Regions from separate parts of the Sporosarcina saromensis genome, predicted to be linked through region 1. Evidence: a T-box and tRNA genes for the amino acid it is inferred to sense, from the RefSeq annotation. Region 1 holds a T-box; the other holds one or more tRNA genes.
What was found. The T-box of region 1 lies ahead of leuS (leucine--tRNA ligase). A T-box ahead of a tRNA ligase gene usually reads a tRNA of that ligase, here a tRNA-Leu.
Positions count from the first base shown of each region.

Region 2: it has a tRNA-Leu gene. The T-box ahead of leuS (leucine--tRNA ligase) is inferred to sense a tRNA for this amino acid. The anticodon was not compared.

Region 1 covers NZ_CM142738.1:3,214,701-3,223,343, reverse strand. The annotation lists gene ACVHUV_RS16420 (3D domain-containing protein) at 1-553, shown strand, start outside; gene ACVHUV_RS16415 (DUF4825 domain-containing protein) at 665-1,213, shown strand; gene ACVHUV_RS16410 (SDR family NAD(P)-dependent oxidoreductase) at 1,216-1,938, shown strand; gene mnmM (tRNA 5-(aminomethyl)-2-thiouridylate-methyltransferase MnmM) at 2,005-2,595, opposite strand; gene ACVHUV_RS16400 (MDR family MFS transporter) at 2,841-4,016, shown strand; gene ACVHUV_RS16395 (CoA transferase subunit A) at 4,148-4,834, shown strand; gene ACVHUV_RS16390 (CoA transferase subunit B) at 4,853-5,500, shown strand; T-box leader at 5,568-5,783, shown strand; gene leuS (leucine--tRNA ligase) at 5,859-8,276, shown strand.
Region 2 covers NZ_CM142738.1:1,553,289-1,561,931, forward strand. The annotation lists rRNA gene ACVHUV_RS07625 (23S ribosomal RNA) at 1-320, shown strand, start outside; rRNA gene rrf (5S ribosomal RNA) at 585-700, shown strand; tRNA gene ACVHUV_RS07635 (tRNA-Asn) at 756-830, shown strand; tRNA gene ACVHUV_RS07640 (tRNA-Ser) at 834-925, shown strand; tRNA gene ACVHUV_RS07645 (tRNA-Glu) at 946-1,020, shown strand; tRNA gene ACVHUV_RS07650 (tRNA-Val) at 1,136-1,211, shown strand; tRNA gene ACVHUV_RS07655 (tRNA-Met) at 1,321-1,395, shown strand; tRNA gene ACVHUV_RS07660 (tRNA-Asp) at 1,399-1,474, shown strand; tRNA gene ACVHUV_RS07665 (tRNA-Phe) at 1,480-1,555, shown strand; tRNA gene ACVHUV_RS07670 (tRNA-Thr) at 1,571-1,646, shown strand; tRNA gene ACVHUV_RS07675 (tRNA-Tyr) at 1,657-1,741, shown strand; tRNA gene ACVHUV_RS07680 (tRNA-Trp) at 1,748-1,821, shown strand; tRNA gene ACVHUV_RS07685 (tRNA-His) at 1,845-1,920, shown strand; tRNA gene ACVHUV_RS07690 (tRNA-His) at 1,960-2,035, shown strand; tRNA gene ACVHUV_RS07695 (tRNA-Gln) at 2,045-2,116, shown strand; tRNA gene ACVHUV_RS07700 (tRNA-Gly) at 2,121-2,195, shown strand; tRNA gene ACVHUV_RS07705 (tRNA-Cys) at 2,206-2,279, shown strand; tRNA gene ACVHUV_RS07710 (tRNA-Leu) at 2,309-2,389, shown strand; gene ACVHUV_RS07715 (B3/B4 domain-containing protein) at 2,524-3,228, opposite strand; gene queG (tRNA epoxyqueuosine(34) reductase QueG) at 3,284-4,423, shown strand; gene trmL (tRNA (uridine(34)/cytosine(34)/5-carboxymethylaminomethyluridine(34)-2'-O)-methyltransferase TrmL) at 4,425-4,898, shown strand; gene ACVHUV_RS07730 (aldo/keto reductase) at 5,219-6,049, shown strand; gene ACVHUV_RS07735 (RluA family pseudouridine synthase) at 6,101-6,937, opposite strand; gene ACVHUV_RS07740 (thioredoxin family protein) at 6,945-7,424, opposite strand; gene ACVHUV_RS07745 (disulfide oxidoreductase) at 7,426-7,851, opposite strand; gene ACVHUV_RS07750 (GNAT family N-acetyltransferase) at 7,978-8,643, shown strand, end outside.

The DNA of each region.
Region 1 (8,643 bases):
ACATATTGTGACGTTCATTTTTACAGTAGTTTTATTGATCGGTGGAACGACCGAAAGTTTTGCCGCTTCTTCATCGTACACAGTCAAAAAAGGTGACACCCTTTACAGCATCGCCAAAGCTTACAACATTTCGATAACAGACCTAAAAGCGTGGAACGGATTAACATCAAACACGATTTTTCCAAAGCAAGCTCTAAAACTTACAAATGGTGGAACACAAGCTGCAAGTAAAACACCATCGAGATCCAATGAAAGTAATGAGGTAAAAGAATTAACGGTATCAGCAAGTGCATATACTGCCAATTGTAACGGTTGTTCTGGAATTACTGCAACTGGCATTAATCTAAAACGCAATCCAGATGCGAAAGTCATCGCGGTCGATCCATCAGTAATTCCATTAGGGACAAAAGTTTACGTGGAAGGATATGGGTATGCGGTAGCAGGAGATATCGGCGGCGCGATTAAAGGAAATAAAATTGACGTCTTTTTCCCAACAAAAAGCGAAGCGTTCAAGTGGGGACGTAAAGACGTGAAAATAAAGATTCTAAAATAAGAACTGTTTAGCCAATCCCTTAAATGATAAAGGGGTTGGCTTTTACTATTTTTTTAACTTATCAAATATTCGTGGTAAACTAGTAGGAAACGGGTAAGTGGGGGAATGGCAATGGATAAACGCAGAATGATTATCGGTCTACTTATATTGCTTGTTGTACCAATATACATATGGATTGCTTACTTTGAAATTCCAGACAAGGCTAAAGTCGGTGAGGAGAAGCTTCAGCAAGATCCTTTAACGCATGATTACGAAAAAATGCTGTCTTTTCGAACTACCTATATGGGAGATGCATCAAATACGAATGCATTCTTTGAAGCTTTGCCGTTGAACGAACATAAAGGGACGGTTGAAATGGATTTGAATCGCTTTTATCTCCTCGTTCATTATCCGATAGCTACTTCCGATCTGGATGGTATTGCTGAACAGGCGGTAATTTATAATACAACTGCTGCATTTGTGTTAATTGGTAACCTTCAAGAAATAGAATTGAAATTCCAAGATCAATCATTTAAGGTGACTCGGGATCGAGTGGAGAAGTGGTTTGGAGACGATTTTACAACGTTGAGCGAACCGTCGAACTTCAAAGAGAAGGTGCAACAACGATTAGATGATTCATCGCTGAATGAGTGGCTAGCCGCTTATACGGAAGGAGAATGACAATGGATATTTATATTGTAACGGGTGCTTCAAAAGGGCTTGGGTTTGAATTGTGCCAGCAGTTAACAGAACGAGGACATGAAGTAATTGGCGTTGCTCGTACGAAAACACCGGGGATTGTGAAATTCATTGAGGCTGATTTAACCCGAACCGACAACTTAGAAGACACGATTCATCAAATTATTGAAGAATATGAACAGAAAGCGACCTCATTTACCTTGATTAATAACGCTGGAACTGTAGAGCCGATTGGTCTAATTGGAACGGTAACTGCTAGGCAGATGGAGCAAGCTATCGCGTTGAATTTGACAGCTCCGATGGTATTGTCAAATGCTTTCATTTCAAAGTTGAAGAGCTTCCGTGGTCAAAAGCGTATTGTTTCTATCTCGTCTGGAGCGGGAAGGAATGCGTATGAAGGTTGGGGTGTTTATTGTACGACTAAAGCAGGATTAGACCATTTCACAAGAGTCGCTGCAATCGAACAGCAATCTGCAACCTATCCTGTCGATGTGATGTCCATTGCTCCAGGTATTATAGACACCGGGATGCAAGAAACAATTCGTTCGAGTGATGCCTCGGATTTTCCATTGCTTGACCGCTTTGTTGATTATAAGGAACAAGGTAAGTTGAGTAGTGCAGGAGAGGTCGCGGGTAAATTGATTGCTTTGCTAGATCGCAAGGACTTCCGTTCTTTCTGTCCGATTGCGGATATTCGAGAAATCTAACGTAACCGAATCAGTATGTATTAAAACCGCGTGGAGACAAAATCTACATTGTCCCTACGCGGTTACTTAATTTTCCGTTAGAATTACTTCATCAAACTCTCGGACTTTTTCTAGGGCAATCAAGAATGGTGGGTTGTTTCGTTGATTCAACAATTCGTATCGAATAACATGGACGTCCGCCTGCCGTAACGTTTTTACGTACTGGAGTAAGGCATCTCGCTCTTGTGGTCCGCCTTCGTGTCCGTCATAGACAGATACAGTGATGATTCCACCTTTTTTTAACAGTGCAAGGAGTTTATGAATCGCTTCAATAGTGGATTCGGGTTTTGTAATGATGGTTGGATCGTCACTGTAAGGAAGGTACCCTAAGTTGAACATCGCTCCACCGATAGGCTTTTGCACGTATCGGTCCACATGTGCATGGCTATCTAACACCAAATCGACTCGATTAGCCAAGCCAGCCAATCTTTCTTTCGTTGCGCGTAGAGCGGCTTGTTGGATGTCGAATGCAAATACCTTTCCTTCTTCACCAATTAACTCCGCTAAGAAAACGGTATCGTTTCCATTACCGGCCGTTGCATCGACCACGGTTTCTCCTGCAACTACGGTTTCGGCTAGCAACCTTTTCGCGAATGGTAAAACTCTATGTAATCGGATTTGACGCATGTATATGAACCTCTTCCTGTTTTTTATTGATCAAATGAGCACCTTCATTGTAACATGTGGCAATGAAATGGCATCATCTGAATTGTGAAACTTATTCTGATTATCTTGTGAATGCGGGAAAAAAGACATACACTCAAAATATTGACTGTAAATGGATTTTCCTCACTGTCTATTCTGAGACATATTGAAGAATCCCGAAGTCATAACGAAGATGATCGGAATGGAGGCGATTGCCATTGCCTAAAAAAGTTTGGCTGCTCGTCATAGGGATGTTAGTGAATGTTATTGGTAACTCATTTCTATGGCCGTTAAATACAATTTATATGCATGAATACCTTGATAAGTCATTGGCGGTTGCCGGTCTTGTCCTCATGGCGAATGCCGGGGCAGGCGTTGTCGGAAATCTGCTCGGTGGTTTTTTATTTGACAAAATAGGCGGATTTAAATCCATTATGGCAGGAATTGTACTGTCCATCATAGCTCTTGTTTATCTTGTCTATGATCATAGTTGGTATCCATATATCATCTTTTTGACGATTTTAGGATTTAGTGGCGGCATTATTTTTCCAAGTATGTTTGCCATGGTCGGTTCTGTTTGGCCGGAAGGTGGAAGAAAAGCATTTAATGCCATTTACCTTGCTCAAAATGTAGGTGTCGCCATTGGACCGGCACTAGCGGGATTAGTAGCATCTGTTCATATCGATTATATATTTTTTGCGAATCTGGTATTTTATATCGTGTTTTTAGGGATTGCGTATTTCGGTTATAAAAACCTTGATATCGCACCGGACCGTCATACGGATGTCATTCGGGAAGCCGGACGAATCAAACATAAAGCGCCCTTTTATGCTTTGCTCATCCTTGTGTCAGGGTATTTGATTACATGGCTTGTGTATTCTCAATGGGCCACAACGATTTCAACACATGCTTTGTCTCTTGGCATTTCACTAAGGGAATATAGTTTCATTTGGACGATAAACGGGTTGCTGATTGTTTTAGGGCAGCCGCTGATTAAACCCCTTATTAAGCGGTTGGAGCACCAGTTGAAAATGCAAATGTTCATTGGCACAAGCATTTTTACCCTCTCTTTTATTGTTGTCAGTTTTGCGGAGACGTTTGAAATGTTCATCGTGTCAATGGTTATTCTGACATTTGGTGAAATGATTGTATGGCCAACGATTCCGACGCTTGCTAGCCAATTTGCCCCGAAAGGCAGAGACGGTTTTTATCAAGGAATTGTTAACTCGGCAGCCACAATTGGTCGGATGATTGGTCCGTGGGCAGGTGGAGTGCTTGTTGTAATGTATGACATGAAAATTATGCTACTCATACTGACGAGCTTCATGGCGTTTACCTTGCTGACAACCGTGTTGTATGATCGTCCATTGCGAAATTTCGAGCAGAAAGAGTAGCTAGAATAGGAGTTATCAAACCGGGAAATCGATATTGATTTCCCGGTTTTCAGTTTAGAAGATTGCGTCTTACGAAATAGTTTGATTAAATGAAGAGAGAACCATTTACTGAATTGAAGGGGGAACGCGAAATGAAACCGATCTATTCGACAGCGATGGAAGCGATTTCACAAATTGAAGACGGGGCAACATTAATGGTGGGGGGATTTGGTCTCGTCGGAATCCCTGAACAGCTCATCTTGGCGCTTGTTGAAAAAGGAGTAAAGGATTTAACAATCATTTCGAATAACTGTGGCGTAGATGACTGGGGATTAGGTCTTTTATTAAAAGAAAAACAGATTAAGAAAATGATAGGGTCTTATGTTGGTGAGAATAAAGAATTTGAACGCCAAGTGTTAGCTGGAGAAATTGAAGTAGAGCTGACGCCACAAGGAACGTTAGCGGAGAAAATCCGAGCAGGTGGTGCAGGAATTCCAGCATTTTACACGCCAGCAGGGGTTGGAACGACTGTAGCTGAAGGCAAAGAGATTCGTACATTCAACGGCAAGGAATATGTTCTCGAAGAAGCGTTAGTAGCAGACTTCTCTCTCGTTCGAGCGGCTAAAGCGGATAAAATCGGAAATCTCATTTATAACAAAACGGCTCAAAACTTTAATCCGATGATGGCAGCGGCAGGTCGTGTGACCATAGCAGAAGTGGAAGAACTTGTAGAAATCGGAGAACTTGATCCTGCAATGATCCATACACCAAGCATTTATGTACAAGGTCTGTTGCAGGCTAAACAAGAAAAGCGGATTGAGAGACTGACAACTCGATAAGGAAGGGGAATGTTCACGATGACGAAAATCAATTTCAGGGAACGGATTGCAAGACGGGCAGAAAAGGAAATTAAAGATGGCGATTATGTCAATCTTGGAATTGGGATGCCGACACTCGTTGCTAATTACATTTCAGACAACAAGACGGTTGTTCTGCAATCAGAGAACGGGTTACTTGGGATTGGGCCGTATCCGACGGAAGAAGAAGTCGATCCAGATTTAATTAATGCGGGGAAAGAAACCGTGACAACGATTCCGGGTTCCTCCTTTTTCAATAGTGCTGAGTCATTTGCAATGATTCGCGGAGGCCATGTAGACGTGGCAATTCTCGGAGGTATGGAAGTTTCTGAACAAGGTGACTTGGCGAATTGGATGATTCCAGGCAAGATGATTAAAGGCATGGGCGGTGCGATGGATCTCGTGCATGGCGCAAAGAAGATCATTGTCATCATGGATCATACCGCAAAGGATGGATCCCCGAAGATTAAGAAACAATGCACACTTCCATTAACGGGTAAGGGTGTCGTGCATAAGATTATTACCGAGCGCGCGTTAATAGAAGTGACACCGGACGGCTTGGAATTGAAAGAAGTATTTGAAGGCTTTACGGTTCAAGATGTTATTGATTCTACCGAAGCGGAATTGATTGTCAAAGAATTAGCGTAATCCCTTGAAATGATTAGTTGTAATTCGGAACTTTATCGGGTACACTACAATAAAATGATATGAAATAGCGTTGGCGTTGAAGAGGAATAGTAATCGCTTTAGTCATTCAAGAGAGCAGGCGGAAGGTGCAAGCCTGTATGACGGATCGATGAACTCGCCTATGAGCCTGTATCGGTGAAAGATCAGTAGCTGGTGCCGTTTTCCGCGTTAAGGAATCAAGTTGGGCGACCTCGTCGTCAATTTGGGTGGCACCGCGGGAGTAACAATACCTCTCGTCCCTTATTTTGTTAAGGGACGGGAGTTTTTTTATTCCCAAAATGCCGTGCGCAAATCGTGTCAATGGGAAGGAATGAATTGAATGAGTTATAAACATGTACAGATTGAAAAGAAGTGGCAGGACTATTGGAAAGACCATAAAACGTATAAATTGGTCGATGATGAAACAAAACCGAAGTTTTATGCACTTGATATGTTCCCTTATCCTTCCGGTGCGGGATTGCACGTCGGTCATCCACTCGGGTATATTGCAACGGATATTTTAAGTTCATTTAAGCGAAAGCAAGGCTACAATGTGTTGCATCCAATGGGTTGGGATGCGTTTGGTTTGCCAGCTGAGCAGTATGCAATTGATACAGGGAATGATCCTGCTGAATTTACAGCGAAAAACATTGCAACATTCAAACGCCAAATGAATGATCTTGGCTTTTCCTATGATTGGGACCGTGAAGTGAACACGACGGATCCAAAATATTACAAATGGACACAGTGGATCTTCATCCAATTGTACAAAAAAGGATTGGCGTACATCGACGAAGTGCCTGTTAACTGGTGTCCAGCGTTAGGAACAGTCCTAGCAAACGAAGAAGTGATTGACGGTGTTTCTGAACGTGGCGGCCACCCGGTTGAACGTCGTCCGATGCGCCAATGGGTATTGCGTATAACGGAATATGCTGATCGGTTGCTAGAAGATTTGGATGACCTAGATTGGTCAGAAAGCTTGAAAGACATGCAACGCAATTGGATTGGCCGTTCGGAAGGCGCGCAATTGACGTTTGCAATTGACGGAACAGATTTGTCATTTGAAGCATTTACGACGCGTCCGGATACGATTTTCGGTGCGACGTATGCAGTGTTAGCACCAGAGCATAAGCTTGTTGATAAAATTACGACGGCTGAACAGAAGGAAGCGGTCGCAGCGTATTTGGATAAAGTGAAGACGAAAAGTGATTTAGAACGAACAGATTTAGCAAAAGAGAAGACGGGTGTATTCACGGGCGCGTATGCAGTTAATCCTGCGAGCGGTGAAAAAATGCCAATCTGGATTGCAGATTATGTCCTTGCTTCATACGGCACAGGTGCAATCATGGCGGTTCCTGCGCATGACGAGAGGGACTACGAATTCGCGACTGAGTTCAACTTACCGATTGTTGAAGTTGTTGCAGGTGGCGACGTATCCAAAGAACCGTATACAGGCGATGGGAAGCATATTAACTCTGAATTCCTTGACGGTCTGGATAAAGAAGAAGCAATTGCAAAAGCGATTGCATGGTTTGAAGAGCAAGGCAAAGGCGAAAAGAAAATTACGTATCGTCTACGTGATTGGTTGTTCTCGAGACAACGTTATTGGGGTGAACCAATTCCAATCATCCATTGGGAAGATGGTACGATGACAGCAGTAGATGAGTCCGAATTGCCATTGATGTTGCCGAAAACGGACAATATCAAGCCGAGCGGAACAGGTGAATCACCACTTGCTAATATCGAAGAGTGGGTAAATGTCGTTGATCCGAAGACAGGAATGAAGGGTCGTCGTGAAACAAATACGATGCCGCAATGGGCAGGAAGCTGCTGGTACTACTTACGTTATATCGATCCGGATAACGAGGAAATGCTAATCGATCCGAAGCTTGCTGAACGTTGGCTACCGGTTGATATTTACGTCGGCGGTGCAGAACACGCGGTACTTCATTTGTTGTATGCACGTTTTTGGCATAAAGTGCTTTACGATATCGGTGTTGTGCCAACGAAAGAGCCATTCCAAAAACTATTCAACCAAGGAATGATTTTAGGAGAAGGGCATGTGAAAATGTCCAAATCACTCGGCAATGTCATTAACCCTGATGATATCGTTCATTCACACGGCGCGGACACACTACGTTTATACGAAATGTTCATGGGACCACTTGATGCATCCAAAGAATGGTCGACAAATGGTCTTGAAGGTTCACGCAGATTCCTTGATCGGATCTGGCGTTTGTTCGTGAATGAAGATGGCACACTTAGCTCGAAAATTGGTGGCGAACCAGGTGGATCACTTGAAAAAATCTATCACCAAACCGTCAAGAAAGTAACGGAAGACTTTGAAGGAATGCGCAATAACACAGCGATTTCTCAAATGATGGTGTTTATTAATGAAGGCTATAAAGCTGATTCAATTCCGAAAGAATTTGTTGAAGGCTTCCTCATTATGATTTCGCCAATCACTCCGCATCTTGCAGAAGAACTTTGGGAGAAGTTAGGCCATACGGAATCAATTGCGTATGTCGCTTGGCCGACTTACGATGAGTCAAAACTGACAGACGATACTGTGGAAATTGCCGTTCAAATCAATGGGAAAGTCCGTGCGAAAATTGAGGTTGCGAAAGATATTTCAAAAGAAGACCTTGAAAAAGTAGCATTGCAAGATGAGCAAGTGAAACAATGGATTGAAGGGAAAGAGCTGAAGAAAGTCATTGCGATTCCTGGAAGATTAGTAAACATTGTTGCGGTAGGATGAATTGAGTCCGTGGAAAGGGTATATGCCTTTTCCGCGGATTTTTTTGCATGTGGAATTTGTTGGAGTGGTGTTAGAGAGTGTGTGATCGCGAAGTTTAGGAGAAGGGGTAGGTGTTGATGTGTTGTGAAATTGCTTACTAGCTACTGAATGTGTTGGATTGTCAATTTTTATAAGTAATAGTGTTACATTAATTGGAAAAGTGGTGATAAAACGGTGATGAGCGGTGATAAATGGCCGACAAGCGGTGATAAATTGTCGCTGAGCGGTGATAACGGTCAGACAAGCGGTGATAAAACACGTGTAAGCGGTGATAACGCAAATTAAGATCGAGGATGAGCGTTTGATTTCACTTGGAAAAGGAGTATCG
Region 2 (8,643 bases), 1.7 Mb from region 1:
CTGGGTTCAGAACGTCGTGAGACAGTTCGGTCCCTATCCGTCGCGGGCGTAGGAAATTTGAGAGGAGCTGTCCTTAGTACGAGAGGACCGGGATGGACATACCGCTGGTGTACCAGTTGTCTTGCCAAAGGCATCGCTGGGTAGCTATGTATGGACGGGATAAATGCTGAAAGCATCTAAGCATGAAGCCCCCCTCAAGATGAGATTTCCCATTACGCAAGTAAGTAAGATCCTCAAAGATGATGAGGTAGATAGGTCCGGGGTGGAAGCGTGGCGACACGTGCAGCTGACGGATACTAATCGATCGAGGACTTATCCTTTAAGAAAAGCGGAGACGACCGCATAGGCGCGACAAGCATAAGACGGCCTGCAAGGAGTGGCATAGCCACGGGAGCAGGATGGCTTATGACCTCGAGCGACTGGGAGTCGAAGCTGGACAATGTTAATTTAGTATAGTTGAACTTGTGTTTAGCAACAATGTTGGTTTTATCCGGTTTTGAGCGAATAAAAATAAATTATTTTAAAAAAAACGCTTGCAATATTGACCAGATTTGATATAATAAATCTTGTCCTGTGAAAAACAGTCTAGTGACGATAGCGAAGAGGTCACACCCGTTCCCATACCGAACACGGAAGTTAAGTTCTTCAGCGCCGATGGTAGTAGGGGGCTTCCCCCTGTGAGAGTAGGACGTCGCTGGGCAGTCATTTACAAGATGACTGAATGTAACAACCGTAAATTAGTTGTTACTGATTATTCCGCAGTAGCTCAGTGGTAGAGCAATCGGCTGTTAACCGATCGGTCGTAGGTTCGAGTCCTACCTGCGGAGCCAATTGGAGAGCTGTCCGAGTGGCCGAAGGAGCACGATTGGAAATCGTGTAGACGGTTAACGCTGTCTCAAGGGTTCAAATCCCTTGCTCTCCGCCAGTTTACTTTACTTATTATATGGCCCCTTGGTCAAGCGGTTAAGACACCGCCCTTTCACGGCGGTAACACGGGTTCGAATCCCGTAGGGGTCACCATTTACTACTTAGCATTACAAAGCAAAAGAAGGAACGTACAACAGTACGTGACCGAGTGACCGAGTGAGTGAAAGAAGCTGACAAAGAGATGCGCAGCTTATCACGCTTTAAACTTGGAGGATTAGCTCAGCTGGGAGAGCACCTGCCTTACAAGCAGGGGGTCGGCGGTTCGAACCCGTCATCCTCCACCATTAACTTAAACGCAACATGTGATTTGTATAATTTCCTAAAAGGAAATTATAACAACATCTTATGAAACACTGAAAGCGTAGGATTTAAAATTCCTACAACTATTATTATCGCGGGGTGGAGCAGTGGTAGCTCGTCGGGCTCATAACCCGAAGGTCACAGGTTCAAATCCTGTCCCCGCAACCAAATGGTCCCGTGGTGTAGCGGTTAACATGCCTGCCTGTCACGCAGGAGATCGCCGGTTCGATCCCGGTCGGGACCGCCATATGTGGCTCAGTAGCTCAGTCGGTAGAGCAAAGGACTGAAAATCCTTGTGTCGGCGGTTCGATTCCGTCCTGAGCCACCATTTTTATATAGTGATGCCGGTGTAGCTCAGTTGGTAGAGCAACTGACTTGTAATCAGTAGGTCGTGGGTTCGACTCCTATCGCCGGCACCATTTTTCCCTTGGTGGGGTAGCGAAGTGGCTAAACGCGGCGGACTGTAAATCCGCTCCCTCCGGGTTCGGCGGTTCGAATCCGTCCCCCACCACCATTATACAGGGGCATAGTTTAACGGTAGAATAGAGGTCTCCAAAACCTTTGGTGTGGGTTCGATTCCTACTGCCCCTGCCATTACTGTTTAATTCAATATGATGGCGGTCGTGGCGAAGTGGTTAACGCATCGGATTGTGGTTCCGACATTCGGGGGTTCGATTCCCCTCGTCCGCCCCATTCACAGCAATTATCCAAAATGAATATAGTTCTATTATGGCGGTCGTGGCGAAGTGGTTAACGCATCGGATTGTGGTTCCGACATTCGGGGGTTCGATTCCCCTCGTCCGCCCCATTTACTTTTTGGGGTATAGCCAAGCGGTAAGGCAACGGACTTTGACTCCGTCATTCGTTGGTTCGAATCCAGCTACCCCAGTTTCGCGGAAGTAGTTCAGTGGTAGAATACGACCTTGCCAAGGTCGGGGTCGCGGGTTCGAATCCCGTCTTCCGCTCCACTTTTCATACGGCGGCATAGCCAAGCGGTAAGGCACGGGTCTGCAACACCCTTACCACCGGTTCGATTCCGGTTGCCGCCTCCAGTTTTATGAACGCTGTGTATTCTGAATATGCCCGAGTGGTGGAATGGCAGACACGTCGCACTCAAAATGCGATGCCGCGAGGCGTGCCGGTTCAAGTCCGGCCTCGGGTATCCACACTTACGAGATACAACCCAGGTTGTATCTTTTTTTATTGGGGAACCATCCTGAAAAACGCTTCTCTCTGTCTTTATGAAGAGGAAGCGTTTTATGCTAGGGGCCTATCTAAGTTTAGTTCATAATGAACTTAAGCCTGATCATTCTCTAATGCAATAGAAGTTTGACCTGCATGCAGCACAAAAGACTCAGCTTCTCCGCCACTCATGCTCGTAAACATCTTGCCGCTCGCTTGAAGAAGTTGAAGGGCTTCTGTTGTGTCCATAGATGGCCGTATAAAGAAAATCTGTATCGCTTCAGTCGTTTCTGCTGTCACTGCTGTTCTGACAGAGTCCACATAAGGACTACCAAAAGGACTGTAATCGTCTTTCAGTAAGAGAAGACGATTTAATGAATTGGGACGACCGTTTAAGCCATCATAGCTGTCGTCTTCATTACCTTGTGTCAGTTGAATATCACCTACAATTTTCGCCAAATCGTAAATGCCGATCGGTATTTCATATTGAAGAGAGAAGAATGTATTTAAATCGACAGCGGTATGCACTGATTGAAGAAACTCTTGTTTCTTTATTCTTCTAAAAAGGGATTCTACTGAAGGACGATAGCGGTTTGGATCCGCGCCAAGAGCTTTCCAAACCGCTCGACATTCTTGTATGTTTGCAAACTCAGTTAATGGTTTAGTGTCCAGCTCGAAATAAAGCTGTTCTTGAAATAATTGGAGCCTACCTTTTAACATTTGAGGAGATTCTGATACCGTAATTTTGGTATAATGGTTAATGCCGATTTTTACATGTGGTAGGATGGTTAAGAGTTCTTTGTCTATTTGAATGTTCAAGCCGATCACCCTTGTTATCTTTTTGTCAATCATATCATAAAGGAGGCGAAACGTTGTGAAGGTCGCTCAGCTTCAACAATCGATAAGAGAGTATGCACATGCAATCGGAATTGATAAAATTGGCTTTACGACGGCAGCCCCTTTTCTTGAATTGAAGAACCGATTAAAAAGACAACAGGAATTGGGGTATCAATCCGGTTTTGAAGAAAGTGACGTTGAAAAACGGACGGAACCGACGTTATTGCTCGATCAGGCTGAGAGTATCATCGCCATAGCAGTAGCTTATCCATCAAAAATGGATGCTTCTCCGAAAGGAAAGAAAGGAGAGCGTCGTGGAATTTTTTGTAGAGCTTCATGGGGGATGGATTATCATGTAGTGCTCCGTGAGAAGCTACAATTGTTGGAAACGTTTATTGCTACACAAGTACCCGACGCCAAGATGCGTTCTATGGTCGATACGGGTGAATTGGTGGACCGTGCGGTAGCGGAACGAGCAGGAATTGGCTGGTCTGCGAAAAACTGCTCCATTATTACACCGGAATTCGGTTCATACGTCTATTTAGGTGAGATGATCACGAACATTCCATTTGCACCGGATACCCCAATGGAAGATGAATGCAAAGATTGTACGCTTTGCTTGGATGCCTGTCCGACGGGAGCACTCATTCAAGGAGGGCAATTGAATGCACAACGTTGCATTGCATTTTTGACTCAATCTAAAAAGCCGATTCCCGAAGAGTTCCGTGCGAAAATTGGAAACCGTATTTACGGTTGTGATACGTGCCAGACGATTTGTCCGAAAAATAAAGGGAAATACAATTTGCATCAGGAAGCATTTACGCCAGAACCTCAGTTGACCAAGCCGCTATTAACACCGATGTTAAAGTTGACGAATCGTCAATTCAAAGAGTCCTTCGGTCATATGTCTGGTTCGTGGCGAGGGAAAAATCCGATACAACGGAATGCAATCCTTGCGCTTGCCCATTTTAAGGAAGAAGCATCAGTTCCTTTATTAGCGGAGCTTCTTGTAAGTGATCCTCGCCCTCTTATTCGAGGAACGACTGCTTGGGCGTTAGGGGAGATTGCTACTGCAGAAGCGATTGAGGCAGTCCAACAAGCATTGCAAACCGAAGAGGATACTGGTGTACGTATAGAGTTGAATAATGTACTTGAATCTGAACAAAGGAAGTGCTGAAATGGCGATACATGTCGCGCTATTTGAACCGCTCATACCAGCGAATACAGGAAATATTGCACGAACATGTGCAGGAACAGGAACGAAGCTTCATTTAATTGAGCCGCTTGGCTTCTCAACCGACGATAAAATGTTGAAACGGGCAGGGCTTGATTACTGGGAGCATGTTGAGATTACGTATCATGCAGGCATCCAACAACTATTTGATGCTTTTCCGGAAGGGGAGTTTTACTTCATTACAAAGTTTGGTGAAAAGACGTATTCGAACTTTGACTTTACCTCTCCAACAAAAGATATTTTCTTCGTTTTCGGGAAAGAAACGACTGGGTTGCCTCCGGAAATCATTGAGCAAAATAAAGAGACATGCCTCCGGATACCGATGAATGAACATATTCGTTCGTTGAACTTATCAAATACAGCTGCCATCCTTATTTATGAGGCGTTACGACAACAATCATTTTTGGATTTACAATAAAAAACGGGACAGCCTTATGTAAGGCGTCCCGTTTTTTAGTACTTATTTCTTTACTTTACCAGGCTTGTCTTCGTACCCACCTGTAAAGATTGCAGATAGGAACGCGAAGCATACGGCCATGATTAGAATTAGGTTCATGAAATGTACCTCCTGTAAAAAAATCATTAGTCCTTTGTATAGTATACCCTAAAGTAACTGGAAAAGAAATGACCGCGATATGAAATTGTGACAATCTCCTTAACAATCAAATCGATTGTTCGCAATATCGTTTTTTTATCGTTACAATTAAGGAAATTAGTGGCGAAGGAGTGTGACATGCAATGAGCTATTTTGCCGGCAACATTGTGTTGAATAATGGGATCGCCATGCCGCAACTCGGTCTTGGTGTCTATAAGATGACAAATGCTGAAGAAACAGTTAAAGCGATTCAGACAGCTTTGCAATATGGCTATCGGGCAATTGATACTGCTTCCATTTATGAGAACGAAGTGGAAACTGGTGAAGCGATTCGTCTATCAGGCATCCCTCGAGAAGAGTTGTTCATTACCTCAAAAGTTTGGAATGCGGAGCAAGGATATGACGAGACTTTACGTGCTTTTGAACAATCGCTTAAGAGAATAGGCGTAGACTACTTGGATCTCTATTTGACGCATTGGCCGGTCGCTGATAAGTACGTAGATACGTACCGTGCGATTGAACGCTTATATGAAGAAAAGCTTATCCGTGCAACAGGAGTTTCCAATCATCATATTCATCATTTAAAGCGTGTGTTTGAAGTGGCGAATGTGAAACCGATGGTCAATCAAATTGAGTTGCACCCGAAGCTTACACAAGAACCGTTACGTCGTTTTTGTAACGATCACGACATTACTGTGACGTCTTGGTCTCCATTGGCAAGAGGACAGCTTCTCGATGATCCTGTGCTTACCCAAATAGGCTTGTCGTACGGAAAAACACCGGCACAAGTCATTATCCGTTGGCATTTGCAACATGGATTGGTCGTCATTCCGAAGTCTGTTACGCCTGAGAGAATCCGCTTGAACATTGACGTTGGTGATTTTCAATTGACGAAAGCGGATATGATGAAGATTGACGCGCTTAATCGAGATGAACGGACGGGCACGAATCCAGATTCGTATGATAATGAATAGATGTTAAAGAAAAGGACAACATCCCGAGCGGTAAGATGTTGTCCTTTTTCACTATTCTATTGTTATGGACTCGCTTGTGAAGGGGTGTACAAAGGAAACTTGTTTAGCGGTTAAACGATATTGGCTGTCAGGTGTTTCGCTCGCCCCGTACAATGTATCCCCGACAACTGGATGGCTGATATGGGCAAAATGGACGCGAATCTGATGCGTACGACCGGTCTCAAGCGTTGCTTCCACTTTTGTCGACTGCTCCAAACGTTCAAGCACTTTGAAGCGTGTAATTGCATCTTGGCCATTTGGAGAGACTCTGCGTCGAGTTGGGTGATGGCGATCGCGTCCGATTGGATACTGAAGCGTGCCTTTGACGCGATTCAAACGACCTTCGACCTCTGCTTCATACATCCGTGTAATTTTACGCTCTTCAATCATTCGATCGAATAGAGCCTTGGCAATTGGGTGTTTGGCTACAAGCACGATACCTGCTGTTCCTTTGTCCAAACGGTGTATATGCTCTGCGTAATATCCATCGTTTTGACTGACGTGGTCCATGATTGCGTTCATGAATGTGCCACCGGTATCAGCTTTGTCAGGATGGACGGCGATGCCTGCTGGCTTATAGGCTGCAAGTAGATGCTCGTCTTCAAAGAGAATTTTAACAGTGTCTATTTTCTCTTTCGTATATGTCGATTGTGCATCACTGAAACGGATGACGAGCTTCGTACCAGCTTCAAGCGGGAGACGCCAGTCCAAAGGTTCCCCGGAAAGATCCGTCACAGCTTTGTCCATCCGTAGCTGGTGTACGGTCTTTTTACCTGCTTGCCATTGATTGCGTAGCAAGTCTTCAATTGTCGTCTGGTCCTGCTGGATTGTGAATTGGATGTTTAACATGTTTTCCTCATTTTTCTTCATCGTAGGCGTCAAAGAACGCTTGGATGTCTTGTTCTGGATTTTTAGGGAGACCGACTGAGCGGGCAACTTCTTTTCCGTCTTTGTAATGAATCAACGCTGGCCAAGATGTAATGCCATATGGCTGCGCTTCATTTTTGAACTCTAGCATATTGTATTGATAAACGTGAATGTCATTTTTTTCTGCAATCGGCATCAGAATAGGTGTCATCTCCATACAATACGGGCACTCAGGTGAGAAGAAATATGCAGTGACAGACTCACCGGAAGTGACTTTTTCATATAATTCGTCTGGTAGAACAATGTTGCTATAATTTTCATTACCGAGTAAGCCAATTGTCGATTGCTCCAAGTCTTCTTTGCCGTATGGATTGTCTTTCAGCTTTGTTTCATTCGATTGGTTGTTCAAAAAGATGATCAGACCGAAGATCACGACAATAATTCCACCGATGATTAGTAGTTTTTTCAATTTACTTAGACTCCTTTTGCCATTTCATTAAAAATAGGCTTGTGATAAAAATCAGTACGAATGCCACGAGTGCCATGAACGGGATGGTGATAAAACCCAAGTAGTTGACGTATTGGCCTGTACAAGGTACATCTCCACATGCAGGTGCATTAGCTTGTAGAAAGCTCAGTTTCTGTAAGCTGTAATGATAGAGAGAAATCGATCCACCGACGAGAGCGAATACTGCGGTCGTCAACGCGATCTTGGCATTTTTCTCAAACAACCCGATTGCAGAAATCAGGACAAGTGGGTACATCAGGATCCGCTGATACCAACAAAACGTACACGGCGTAAAACCACGAACTTCCGAAAAGTACAAGGAGCCGAGCGTAGCGATGAGGGCTATTGTAAAAATAAAAATTAGACCGTTTTCCAACCGTTTATCCATCGTGTCAACTCCTGTTCTACAGACTACCTTTGATTATAAAGTGTCGAATGAAACATGTAAAATAATCGGTACGACAGGATTCGAAGGCTAGGTTGGTGGGTAACTATAAAAGAAGAGGTGAAAAATGTGAGTGAAGAATTTAATGATGTCTCCCCGTTTGAGATGAGTATGGTCGTCCGTCAATTGGAACGGTCAGATATTGCCAAAATCCTGGCGATGCAAAAAGTCTGTTTTCCCGGCATGGAGCCGTGGGAGGAAAGTCAATTACTTAGTCATCTGGCGATCTTTCCAGAGGGACAATTTGTGGCGGAACTGGATGGGGAGATTATCGGGTCTTGTTCAAGCCTAATCGTCAATTTTGACGAATACGATGACCGCCATACGTGGGATGATATTTCTGCGGAAGGCTATATTACGAATCACAATCCTGAGGGGTATAATTTGTACGGCATCGAAGTGATGGTGCATCCGGATTATCGGAGAATGAAAGTCGGACAACGCTTGTACGATGCCCGGAAAGAATTAGCTCAACGTTTGAACTTGAAATCTATTATTATTGGTGGGCGTATTCCGAACTATCATCGGTTTGCGCATGAAATGACGGCAAGGGAGTATGTGTCCGCGGTTTCCCGGCATAAGATTTATGACCCTGTTTTGACGTTCCAAATTATGAATGATTTTACACTCATGCGGGTGAACCCCAATTATTTGCCTGATGATAAAGCATCAAAGAAGTATGCAACATTAATGGAATGGAACAATGTTGATTACAAAGCAACGACGAAACGCCAT